DNA from 3 places in the Veillonella sp. AF13-2 genome. Region 2 is predicted to be linked to each of the others. Evidence: riboswitches for the same ligand, from Rfam matches in the RefSeq annotation. Region 2 holds a riboswitch; each other region holds the start of a gene.
What was found. Region 2 has a riboswitch for cobalamin ahead of DWV85_RS05205 (methylmalonyl-CoA mutase family protein). Riboswitches for the same ligand answer to the same signal wherever they lie in the genome.
Positions count from the first base shown of each region.

Region 1: another riboswitch for cobalamin. It lies ahead of nikB (nickel ABC transporter permease); the one in region 2 lies ahead of DWV85_RS05205 (methylmalonyl-CoA mutase family protein).
Region 3: another riboswitch for cobalamin. It lies ahead of DWV85_RS06645 (ABC transporter substrate-binding protein); the one in region 2 lies ahead of DWV85_RS05205 (methylmalonyl-CoA mutase family protein).

Region 1 is NZ_QTMT01000002.1:52,395-56,692, reverse strand. Features, by position in the region: gene potE (putrescine-ornithine antiporter) at 431-1,762, shown strand; cobalamin riboswitch at 2,166-2,353, shown strand; gene nikB (nickel ABC transporter permease) at 2,498-3,436, shown strand; gene nikC (nickel transporter permease) at 3,436-4,257, shown strand.
Region 2 is NZ_QTMT01000002.1:285,454-289,751, forward strand. Features, by position in the region: gene DWV85_RS05205 (methylmalonyl-CoA mutase family protein) at 1-1,930, opposite strand, end outside; cobalamin riboswitch at 2,220-2,396, opposite strand; gene rarD (EamA family transporter RarD) at 2,557-3,453, shown strand; gene DWV85_RS05215 (DUF3829 domain-containing protein) at 3,544-4,298, opposite strand, start outside.
Region 3 is NZ_QTMT01000003.1:165,935-170,232, reverse strand. Features, by position in the region: gene DWV85_RS06650 (ABC transporter substrate-binding protein) at 1-358, opposite strand, end outside; gene DWV85_RS06645 (ABC transporter substrate-binding protein) at 461-1,633, opposite strand; cobalamin riboswitch at 1,835-2,024, opposite strand; gene DWV85_RS06640 (GNAT family N-acetyltransferase) at 2,238-2,720, opposite strand; gene DWV85_RS06635 (GNAT family N-acetyltransferase) at 2,914-3,333, opposite strand; gene DWV85_RS06630 (GNAT family N-acetyltransferase) at 3,439-3,903, opposite strand; gene dgt (dGTPase) at 3,996-4,298, opposite strand, start outside.

The sequences.
Region 1 (4,298 bases), 230 kb from region 2:
CTATAAATCCCATAATTCTAATTGATAATTAACTATTAAAATGATGTATTTGCGTGTACACATATAGTGGACTGTGAGGAAATAATAGTCTTGTACTAGGAAACTATAACCGTGATAGATAGGAAAAATTACATCTATACACAGAATAAAATAGGGTAAAAATATACTTTGCCGCAATTAAAATGAGTTCTCTTCGTTTTAGTTGATAAATTACCTATAATTTATTCAATTCGTGTAATATAGCTTGTCCGCCAATAAAGTACTTTTATTTTGGTTTCATAGGTGTTATTATTTAACTCGTAATAAGAATAAAAACGGTAAATTCACATTCAAGCCCATCACAGCACGAACTGGATTTACTTAGCGGTATATATATTTTAAGTGAATTATGGACGAGAAAAAATTCACCTTAGTGAAAGGGGATTGATACATGAAAACCACCGCTAAAAAAATGTCTGTATTCCAGCTAACCACAATGGTAGCAGCCAATATGCTAGGAGCTGGGATCATTATGTTACCAACTAATTTGGCTCAAGTTGGTACTATTTCAGTTTTATCTTGGCTCGTGACAGCTGTGGGTGCGCTTTTACTAGCGTATATTTTTGCTCAAGCGGGTATGTTCTCCCAAAAACAAGGGGGCATGGGCGGTTATGCAGAACATCGCTTCGGTAAAACTGGACATTTTATGGCGAGCTATGCTTACAGCATATCTCTCATCATTGCTAATATCGCCATCGCGGTATCTGCCGTAGGTTATGGCGCAGCTTTCTTTGGTGTTGACCTCAATGCGACACAAACAAGTCAAGTAACAATTGTGCTCTTGTGGTTTGCAGCGATTTTAAACTTTAGAGGTAATCGCTTTACAGGTCGACTCAGCAACATGACTATTTGGGGTTCTATTGTTCCGGTTTTATTAATCGGTACAATTGGCTGGCATTGGTTCGATCCATCTATCTATTGGGCGGCATGGAACCCAAATGATCTTCCGCTTTATGATGCGGTAAAACAATCTATTTCCCTAACTTTATGGGGCTTCCTAGGGTTTGAGTCCGCAGCGGCTAATGCTGATGCTGTTGAGAATCCAAAGAAAAATGTACCTATCGCTACAGTGGCAGGTACATTAGCAGTGGCAGTGGTTTATATCTTGTCCACAAACGTTATGGCAGGTATTGTGCCGAACGTTGACTTATTAAATTCTAACGCACCATTCGGTTTGACATTCGTATACATGTTCAATGATACTATTGCGAACATTGTTATGGCTGCTATGGTTATTTCTTGCTTTGGTGCTTTACTTTGTTGGCAATTCACATTGTCCCGTGTATTCAAAAGCGCAGCAGAATATGGTTACTTCCCTAAAATATTTGCCCGTGTAAATAGCAAAGATGCTCCTGTTCGTGGCGTATTGATTTTACTCGCTGTTGAAACATTACTTACTTTGTTCACTGCAAGCGAATCCTTGCGTGAGCAATTTGAAATCTTAGTAAACTTAGCGGTTGTAACTAACGTAGTACCGTATGTATTGTGCATTTTGGCAGTACCTACAATGATGCGTATGGCTGGCGTAGCTGAAAGTCGTATTAAACGCTCTAATTACTTGTTCGGTATAGGCGTTCTTTATTGTCTATATGCAATCTACGCATGTGGTTTTGATGCTATGGTAGGTAGTGCGGTGGCAGTAAGCATAGGTTTGGTGATTTATGTTTTGCGTAAAGCGTGGGATACACGCAGAGCACACCGCTTACAACAAAGTATTGATTAACTGAATATATCTCGTCTTATTAGAGGCTATTACTTGGTATAGCCTCTTTTTTTATCATAATCATGCATTAGACTTATAATTAATGCGAGCCAGATATGAAAAAACATAAAGAGTATTATTATTAATCAAATTTTCGCTGTGTATAAAAAGATTTTATAATAAAGTTTTACATTATTTTATTATTATTAAAATTAATATATATACCGTCATATACAGTAAATATAAATAAAAAATTATTTATATAAGTTAATTTATATAATTTTATGCAGGATTATGAATTTAATCACTAATTAATATTTTTTATCAGTATAAAAACTATATTGAAAATACGCGAAATACATATACCCATAAGGGGTATATGTATTGCAAATAGAGTATTAATATAGTATATTTATAATCGATAAAAATGAATGAACTAGTGAGTGTCGGTATTTACCGAGCGTAAAAGAGGAAAATGGGTGAAAAACCCATACTATGCAAATAGCTGTAATGAGGAGCAAGGTTTCATTATAGGGTCACTGGGAAACTGGGAAGGCCGAAATGTTGCGATGAATCAGAGTCAGAAAGCCTGCTCTAAAGGTATGGTATGCATATGCTGTGCTTAATTTAGGTTAGTCGGGCGACTAGCCTTTTTTCGTTCCCTAGCCTTTAAGCTTCAACGCTATATAAAAAAGCTAGTACCATTAGTTTGTCATTTGAATTGTTGTTAGTGTTTAGAGAGTTTAGGAGGCGCCTATGGGCAAACGCTTTGTCAAACAATTGGGGCAATTTATTGTTACCTTGTTTGGCATCACATTTTTGACATTTTGTCTCACCTATTTAGCACCAGGTGACCCAGTAACGATGTTACTTGAAACGGCAGATTCTATCGTATCTCAGGAGCTTATCGATGAAACTCGAGCTCAGCTTGGGTTAGATAAACCATTTGTAGTACAGTATGCAAACTGGGTCGTCAATGTCGCACAAGGTGATTTAGGGATGAGTTATTCTGCTAAAAAACCAGTAGTAGATCGTATGTTGGAGGCTTTACCAGGTACATTAATGTTAGCGGGTACGGCTTTAGTATTTACGCTGCTCTATGCATTGCCTGCAGGTATTATAAGCGCCTTAAATCGTAACAAATGGGTTGATTATGTGTTGAGATTTCTATCTTTCGTAGGCGTATCTATGCCTACGTTCTGGTTAGGTCTTATACTGATTTACATCTTCGGTCTTAAATTAGGCCTTGTACCGATTGCATCCTCTCGCGTGACTGCGTCTGGTGTTATTTTGCCCGCTATTACTTTGGCAGTTGTTGTTGGGTCTAAATACATGCGTCAAGTGCGGCTCGTTATCCTTGAGGAAATGCAAAAGGATTATGTTATTGGCGCTCGTGCTCGCGGTGTTAGTGAGATAAAAATTTTATTCGGTCATATTTTACCTAATGCGGTGTTACCACTCATCACTATTCTTGGTGTTCTTATCGGTTGGTTACTAGGTGGTGTGGCAGTCGTAGAAATGGTATTCTCTTGGCCGGGACTTGGGAATATGGCAATTTATGCTATTACCATGCGCGATTATCCATTGATCGAAGGTTTTGTGTTGTGGGTTGCTTTAGCATATATGTGTATTAACGCATTGGTTGATGCATCATATATCTTATTAGACCCTAGATTGAAAAGGGAGAGAGCATAATGGCAGAATTTATTCAAAAACATAAATTGTTCTCTTTCTATAGTGGGTTGATGATTATCATTGTTCTCATCGCTATCTTTGCACCCTGGCTTGCACCGGGCGATGCTTTCACCTCAAATATAAGTCAGGCATTGCAAGCACCAAGCAGCCAACATTGGTTTGGTACAGATAAATTAGGACGTGATGTATTATCTCGTATCATTTACGGTACTCAATTATCCTTGTTCATGGGCGTATCCATCGTCGTTATCATGGTGAGTATTGGTACTATCATCGGTGCTATAGCAGGCTATTTCGGCGGCAAAGTCGAAATGGTTCTCATGCGCCTTGCTGATATTATGTTATCCTTTCCAGGTGTTGTTTTAGCCATCGCTATTGCTGGTATTTTGGGTGGTAGCATTGTGAATACGATTTTGGCCTTATCTGTAGTAGGTTGGGCAAAATATGCTCGTTTAGTACGTTCTATGACGTTAAAAGTACGTGGTGAAGAATATGTAACGGCTGCGGTTATGATGGGGGCGTCTACGGCAACTATCTTAAGACGACATATTATTCCTAATATTATGCCTCTTGTTGTTACTACAGGTGCACTTGATATTGGGGCCATCATGATTGAGGTGGCAGGGCTTTCCTTCCTTGGTTTTGGTGCACAGCCACCAACACCTGAATGGGGCCTTATGCTTAACGAAGGCCGCCAGTACTTGCAAACAAGTCCATGGCTTATGGTATTCCCTGGTATGTCGATCTTAATCGTGGTATCTATTTTTAATCTTTGGTCTGATTCCTTACGAGATGTAGTGGATCCAAAAAATCAAGGATAAAATTGTTTTTACCTTCATAAATTTGAATCTTTATTTAGTGA
Region 2 (4,298 bases):
TTTCACGAGCAGCTTTCGCAGCATCAGCCGTTGTTTCATGGCCATCATTTTTGATAACTTCAAAAGCACCTACTTCGAAGAAGCCTGTGGAGAAGTCCGCACGAGGTTTATGTTGAGGGATTGGGCCCATATTAGCCAAGAATACCTTCACATTATCTTTCGTACGTTGTTTATAATTCTCGGTGCGCATGCGAAGTGCTTCAAACCGTTCAGTCCAACGATGAGCTGAAATGGATTCAATCGTTTCAGAAGCAATATCACCAGCGTCTAAAGCCTTCCGGATTTGACGTATTGTTAATTTATGTAATGCACCGAGTTCAATAAGGCCAATCAAAGCGCCTGGTTCCGTAGTACCTGCTTCTAGGGTAGCCTGTGCTTTCACAACCGCATCTGGCTCCGCACTCGCCAAGTACTCTTCGATTTGAGCAACCCGTTTTTGACGCAATGTTTCTTGATTTTCTGGTTTTGGATCAAGCAATTCTTCAGTCATGTTCGCATACATGTTGTTACCTACAGCCACATCTTTGCGGAATGCAAGGTTTTTGAAGCGTTCATCAAGAACTGCTTTAACTTGAGCTTGTGGATAGCCTTCTTTCAAAGCTGCTATGATGCCACCTTTAGACTCAATAGTTTGGAACTCAGCCCAAATTTTTTCGCATAATTCAGCTGCCAATGTTTCCACATACCAGGAACCGCCTACAGGGTCCACCGGTTGACGCAACTCGAACTCAGTTTGCAACATAACTTGGATGTTACGGGCAATACGACGAGAGAAATCGTCAGCCTTGCGAATTGGTTGGTCGAATGGGGACACTTCAAGACTGTTCAAACCGCCTACAACACCAGAGAATGCTTGTGTTGTATTACGCAACAAGTTTACATATGGGTCGTATACAGTTTTTGTGAAAGCCGATGTTCTGCCGTGTACATGAACGGCACGGTCAGCTTCTTCAGCACCGAACGCTTCCATGATGCGCGCCCAAAGTACGCGCAATGCACGCAATTTAGCAATTTCCATAAAGAAGTTTGCACCCAAGGAGAATGTAAACATCATGCTGTTAGCAATAGTATGAATATCGATGTTCCGTTGTGCTAATTGACGCACGTAGCAAACGGCTGTTGCCAATGTATACGCAACCTCTTGCACATCATTAGCGCCGCCATTAGCATATACATCGCCAGATACGAGTACAGTTTTAAGCTCTGGAGCTTGTTCTTTAGCCCATACAACAGTATGTGCCATTTCATCAAAGGCTGTATCTAAAGACATATGCAATGTGCCATCTTTAGCCCAAACACCAATAGGGTCTGCACCAACGAGACCTTTCAAGTCAGAAGTCTGTTTTTTAGAGCCTTTCACCGTAGCCGCTAACATACCGAGCAAGATAGCTGCAGAAGCACCTGTTTCAATGTATAAAGGATTTTCCTTCAAATTAAAACGCTCAATCAATTGTCTACAATCATCCATAGTAGACAGAGATGTACCGCCGATACCAACAGCTGCGCCTACTTGCACATCTTGATCATGGCGTGTTGCTTCATCAAGGCGAATATTGTGAATGGTGCCACCTTTTACAATTTCGTATAAACTTGCATGATTAGCATCCTTAGGAAAGGATTCGTCTACATATTGGGATACGCCCCAAGAGTCTTTAATATAACCACTTGCCTTTGTGCCACGTAGGAACTCACCTGCTCCAGGATATACACCCTTTGGAATTTTTTCTCCATGCAATGCAGGCGTGTAAATTGGTTGTAACGTAATTCCCTCATAGGTTTTAGTGAACATCTTCTTATGAAAGTCGCCACCCTTTAACGCTTTTTCAACCTCGGTCTGCCATTGTTCATACGTAGGTTTCTTAAACTCATCAAAGGATACAGGTGCTAATAAATCGCGTTCAGCATCCTTTGAAGTCTTTTTGTCAGACATATATGTGCCTCCTTTTCAACTCGAAACCATACCGAGAAACAGCGCACCGTACCTGCGAATTGTTAGATATATGAATCAATCGAGCTTTATCTTATTGGACCACATCAACCTCAAAATGTGTCCATCTGTTTGATATCTATAAAACCTGATTCCTATACTCAACATCCACTCTAAGGGCAATAAAAAACGTGCCACCTAAAAGTGACACGTAAGGTTTCTTATTGAAAGGTACACTAAAAATACTGTATCCAGCATACCCCAATCCCCTTCCTATCGCTCGTAGGTACATAACGGTGATTATCAAATAGGCAGTTCTCCTGGCTCGGGATCATCACCTCGCTTTCGCCTTCCCAGATTACTCCAGTGACATGTATGAAAGCAGACTCATCCTTACAGTGGCGGGACCGCATCGGCTTATACCGATTTCTCTATTAAGTCTTGCGACACCTATTCTCTATATTCGTTGTTCTAAGTCCAATATAGTGTAACAATATGCACAAAGTCAATGAACATAACATTTAATCATAAGTACCAAAACTAAAGTTATAACTGAAAATCATATGCAATAACTAAAACGCATGATTTGAGAATTAGTGATATAATAAATACTATCACGAGGAGGCATTATGGAACATACAAGTAAAAAAGGGTTAATCACAGCCCTTAGTTGTTATATCATTTGGGGCTTACTCCCTCTATATTGGGCATTATTAAACCATGTTTCACCGTATAATATACTGGCACAGCGCATTATCTGGTCAGGTGTTTGTATGGCTATCGTTGTATTTGGTCTACATTTTAAGCAATTCAAAAAGGACTTTCAATTACTAAAAGAACAACGTTCACAACTATTCCTACTTTTAGTGGCGGCAGTCATCATCAGTGTAAACTGGTTCACCTACATTTGGGCCATCGCCAATAATCAAGTTATGAACACGAGCCTTGGTTATTACATCAATCCACTCTTTAATGTAGTATTAGGTGTCATCCTATTTAAAGAGGTTCTATCTATACCGAAAAAGCTAAGTGTCCTCATCGCTACCATCGGTATCGCCTTGCTCACCTATCAAGTGGGATCCTTACCGTTAGTATCGATGATCCTCGCCGTTTCCTTCGGTCTCTATGGAGCCGTAAAAAAGAAACTGCTCATCTCGCCCTTTACGAGCATCGCCTTTGAGGCTTGGCTATTAACACCGCTAGCCTTACTATATACGACCATAATCGATAATACCGTGTGGTCCTATTTCAGCACAGACTGGTATACGACCATGTTGCTCATAGCTTGCGGTCTAACTACATCTGTCCCATTGGTGCTATTCTCCTATGGTGCACAGCTATTACCGCTCAATCTACTAGGCTTCTTGCAATATGTATCCCCTACCATTGCCTTGTTGCTAGCCATCTTTTACTTTGGTGAAAGCTTTGGCACACCGCAGATGATTGCCTTCAGTTGTATCTGGATAGCCTTAGTATTATTCTCGTTATCAAGCCAAATTACAACGCGCATTAGCCTTAAAAAGTAATACATCTACTAATCAACTAAAAAGCTGTATCAAATGATATCCTCATTTGATACAGCTTTCTTTTATATAGACGTATTAATCTAACTTATTTTAATCTAACTCATTCATATTGGTCGTATTCAGATTAGAAATGTAATGGTTATAGGCCTCAATCATACGATTATAGTCATTATCTTGTTTCGAACCCATATAGGTACGGATTGCACCAATCGTAGAGTTTACAGAGGTCTTAACAGAATCATACTTAGGACTAGTAATACCATTTGATACATCACCAATAGATTGCAACTCTTGATTGATAGCATTTACATCTAGTTGTTTTTCACTATCGATCTTTTCTAAGACCGCAGTAAGTCGCAAATGGACCTCTTGTGCTGCAGCAGCATTTTTCTTGCCTGCATCGCGCAATTGTTGTAACCGTTGTTGCAAGCGGTCTGTATTGATTTTATGCATAACATTATCAAAATCAGCATAAATAGGAACAAATTGTTCATACAATTGAACATATTTAGGGCCTAACTGTTGCTCCTTAGCATAGTTGTCTGTCGTATACCCTTTAGATTTATAGTATGCATCAAGCTCTTCCGCTACCGGTGTAATTTCGTTCAATTTTGAAAGCAGCTTATCTAAAGGCTCCTTCATTTCATCATACGGAATACCTGCTTGCTTAGCCTCTTCTAATTCTTTTTGTAGCTGCTTAAAGTTCGGTGCACTAAATACAGTTAAATGCTGCCCCGCTTTTAACTCATTAAGAGTTGGCGTATTCGCATAATCAAACATGACAGCCATGCGATTGTATCGGCTTACAGCTTTCACATATTGATTAAATAACTGCACCTGATCCT
Region 3 (4,298 bases), on a different contig from region 2:
CAATGAGAGGAATTTTTTCCAACTCTGGCACTTCAGATTTGTAGCGATCCCACATATCTGTACGCAATTTGCTTAAATAAGGGTCAATACCAACAATAGTCTTAGCCACATCTTTACCTTGCAACGCAGCCATAGTCAAGAACGCACCACCAGAAGCACTCAATTGAACTACTACGCGTTCTGCTGGCTTTTTCAACGTAACCTTTTGACCAGTTACGTCTGTAATCTCAATTTGTTTGCCAGATTGTGCCGCATCCTTTTTCGTATCTGCTGGACCACCACAAGCTGTCATAATCATGCTCACAACTAGCAGGAGCACCGTGGCAAGATAAGCCATAAATTTCTTTTTCTTAACCATAGAATACCTCGATTCCAAACTTAATAAGTTCTAATAAACACAATATATAACAGCATTTATTTGGGGTTTTACATCATCAGCTCCTTCACACACAACACAACCCTAATTCATATGCATAAACCAGATGCCACTATAAGAGAATGGCAAGAATTTGTCATAGAACTCTTTAAGTGTAGCTTCTGGATCAACATCCTTAAACTCTTCAGGATAAAATGTTTTTGCTAAATATTCGAATACGGCCGCATCAAATACTTCGCGTGGAAGACCATGATGGGCGGAATAAACTTGTTTATTCTCTACGGCTTTTAATTCGCTCCAACCTTGACGTTCTGTGGTGAAAGCTTTCAACAACGCCTGAGACGAATCTTCAGTAGCTTCAAAACCTAAACGCATAGAAGTTGGTTTCTTAGGCCAGTAAGAACCCATAATCATAATGATGTCTGGATTCTTTTCCAATACAAACTCAGGATTAATTGGAGATGACTTTTTAATAGCATCTTTTGTGATTACATCAGCACCAGCCATAGTAGCTAATGCCCCCCAAGAGTAATTACTACTAAAGGAATTACCAAATTCTTCCGGACCATTCATCCCAACTTCAAGATAAACTGTTGGTTTTGGTTTGTTAATTTTACTAACACGATCGAGAACTCTTGTCACGCGATCCGTATAGAACTTGCTGATTTCTGCGGCACGTTCCTCTTTACCTAAAGCCTTACCGATGGCTTCAATGGATTTTTGATGACTTTCAAGTTTTTCAGCATGGTAATCTATATAAATAGTTTGGATACCAGCAGCATCCATTTTTGGCTTTGCATCAGACTCGTACTGATCTTTCAAATCTACAGGAATAAAAATAACATCTGGATTTAATGCCACAACTTGCTCAGCATTAAATGTTTTATCACCGACTGTACCCACTACTGGAATCTTAGCTAGCTCAGGCATTTCAGCAGTAAAGTGCTTCCACATATCCGCCCTGTAATCCTGCAAAGATGTATCCATACCGGCAATAACCTTTGGAGTATCTTTACCCATAAGGGCAGAAATCGTAAAGAATGGACCACCAGCACCACTCCATTGTAAGACAACTCTCTCTGCTGGCTTTTTAAGCGTTACCGTACGACCTGTTACGTCTGTGATTTCGATTGGCTTGTTATTTTGCGCCGTATCTTTTTTTGTTTCGCTAGAACCTGCACATGCAGCGATGAGCATACTAACAATTAGGAGGAAAACCGTGGCTAAATACGCCATAAACTTCTTTTGTTTGAACATAAGTACCTCTCTTCTCTCAACTAAAACTATCACTATAAGTGCACATAAAAAGCCCGTTTCCCCACGAAGAGGAAACGGGCTGTCATCTCAGTTAGACTAACTACCACGCCTAATAAGCTAGCATATAGTATGAGCTTTCAACTATGCATAGCTAGTATAAATTCATCTATATCAATCCCCATCCCTGTCTCTCGCAGGTCAATTGGCAATTGTTAATTAGGCAGTTCTCCTGGCTCCAGTTCAACGTTACTTTGCGCCTTCCCAAAAACTTCAGTGACCGAGAGCATTTTACCCTCTATGCAAAGTACCTCGCTGTTACAGTGGCGTGACCGCTTTGGCTTGTACCAAATTCTCTATTAAGTCAATAGACACCTAACCCAATCATATGTGATTTTCCTCATCGTAGCATGAGGGATATACAGTGTCAATAAACGTATAGGGGTACTTCTATCCTTATATAATCTACACTTTTTAGCAAAAAAGAAGCTAAAACTCAACCACTAAGCGGTGTTTTAGCTTCTCATTAGGACAATCTGTAAAAATATCCGTCAAATTCTATAATTTATTTTTATCTATTAATAACTACATTGCCATAACAAAGGTGCTAAAACTCAACGCGCATCTGATACCATTTAGCACCGCCGTGATTCGACTCAGACTCACCGTCATTTACAAAGCCAAACTTGGCATAATAAGGAATCTTTTCTTCCTTACAGGTTAGAATCACACCCTTACGTTTTTCTTCTCTCGCAAGGTCGATAAACGCCTCAATTAACTTACCACCTACACCGCGATTCCGATACTCTGGCATTGTATTTAAGCCAAATATCATCTGCCATGCGCCGTTAGGGTTATGCAAAGAAGCATCAGCAAACATCTCATCCGTTAAGATTTCATCATCCGTTACAAAACCATCGATAAAACCAATAGGTGTATCGCTGTCAAAGGCAATTAAAAAATGACCTACATAATGGTCTAATCGTTCCTTAAAAGCCTCACGAGGTGCAGCCTCGGCAGGCGGAAAACAAGTGGCTTCTATATGTGTCACTAAATCTAAATCAGCGGTTGTCGCTTTTCGTATTAACATATTAATATCCTTCTTTATGTACTTATGTACTTATTTGCTTATATACTTATGTATTTATATATTTGTATAAAGCACATTTTAAAATAAGTCAACTAAAATAAATCATTTTTAGTATAAACGCTTTACGCTATAAAGGCTACACGTAGAGATGTTACGTGTAGCCTTTTTCTGCTAAATCTTATATTTACTAAATTCACTTTTTCGTATATTTCGGCACATTTCGATACTGCATTGGTAATGAGTCCTCTTTAATCTTAAATCCGTGCTTTTCATAAAATGGAGCATTCTGACTTTCACCAATCATAACATTGATGTACAAATACGATTTGTAAGCGTCTTTCACCATTTCAAGCAAGTGCCCTGCAATACCTTGTCCCCGATAATCAGGATGAACTAGCACATAGTTTATGAAGCATACCAGCTCGCTATCATCCATGACACGAATAAGACCTATTAAACGATCTCCATCCCAAGCAGAAATCACGCGCGATGAATTCATTAGTGCCTTGTGCAATCTATCAGGATACTTGCCTACCACCCAGCGAACAGATAGAAATAACTCTGCTACCTGTTGGGGTGTAAATTTTCTTTCGTCTGTATATGTAATCCCCATAAAAGCTCCTCCAATGAATCCCAAGATAGCGCTATCAATAAACTGGTATCTACCATTTAAATAGACTATAAGACAAATAAGCTCTATTAAACTAAATAGTCTCTATCAATCAAGTTCCTTGCTCATATAGATAACATCGTCCATAGGGTTATGATAATACGGCTCGCATTCAACAAAGCCATGCTTCTTATACAAATGGATCGCTGCCTGCAACGGTTCAATTGTATCTAGCACCATTTCTTTATATCCAGAGGCCTTAGCGCGGTCCATGATGCTTTCAATAAGACGATCACCTAACGCATGTCCACGCCCTGCAGGACGTACGTAGAGGCGTTTCATTTCACAGCGTGTATCACTATGCTGATAATACGCTACCATGCCGAGCACCACATCATTATCATCAATAGCAACCAATAATTCACCATTTGGCGCTGTATATTTTTCAGAAATATCGGCTAATTCCTTATCTAAATCCTGAAAGGATAAATCTCGACCAAGCCATTGCGTATACTCTGTAATTAGCTCTTTTACTTGATCTAAATAAGGTTTTCCATCAACAATTTTAATCATTTAATCTTATTTACCTATTCCATATATCAAACTATTATAATTCATTATCTATTTATTAATAGTTATCGTTAGGTTTGAGCCCTTTCGATTAGTTATCTCATTAATTGAATACCTTCTAACATTTGATAGGTTTCTAACGCAAACTCATCGGTCATACCACTAATATGGTCAATAATCAAGTGAGCTCTAAGCCACCACTCTTTTATCAAAAACTCATTTACATTATCATTTACTTTAATCTTTTCTACATCAAAGTTATAGGCCTCTTTATAACGTTTTCCAATACGATGTAATAATCTCTTTTCAAAATCAAATCCTTTTATTTCCCCCTCATTAGTAATTAATTTATAAAAATCTTCATATTCCATTTTTAAAATACATCTATATTTATTTAA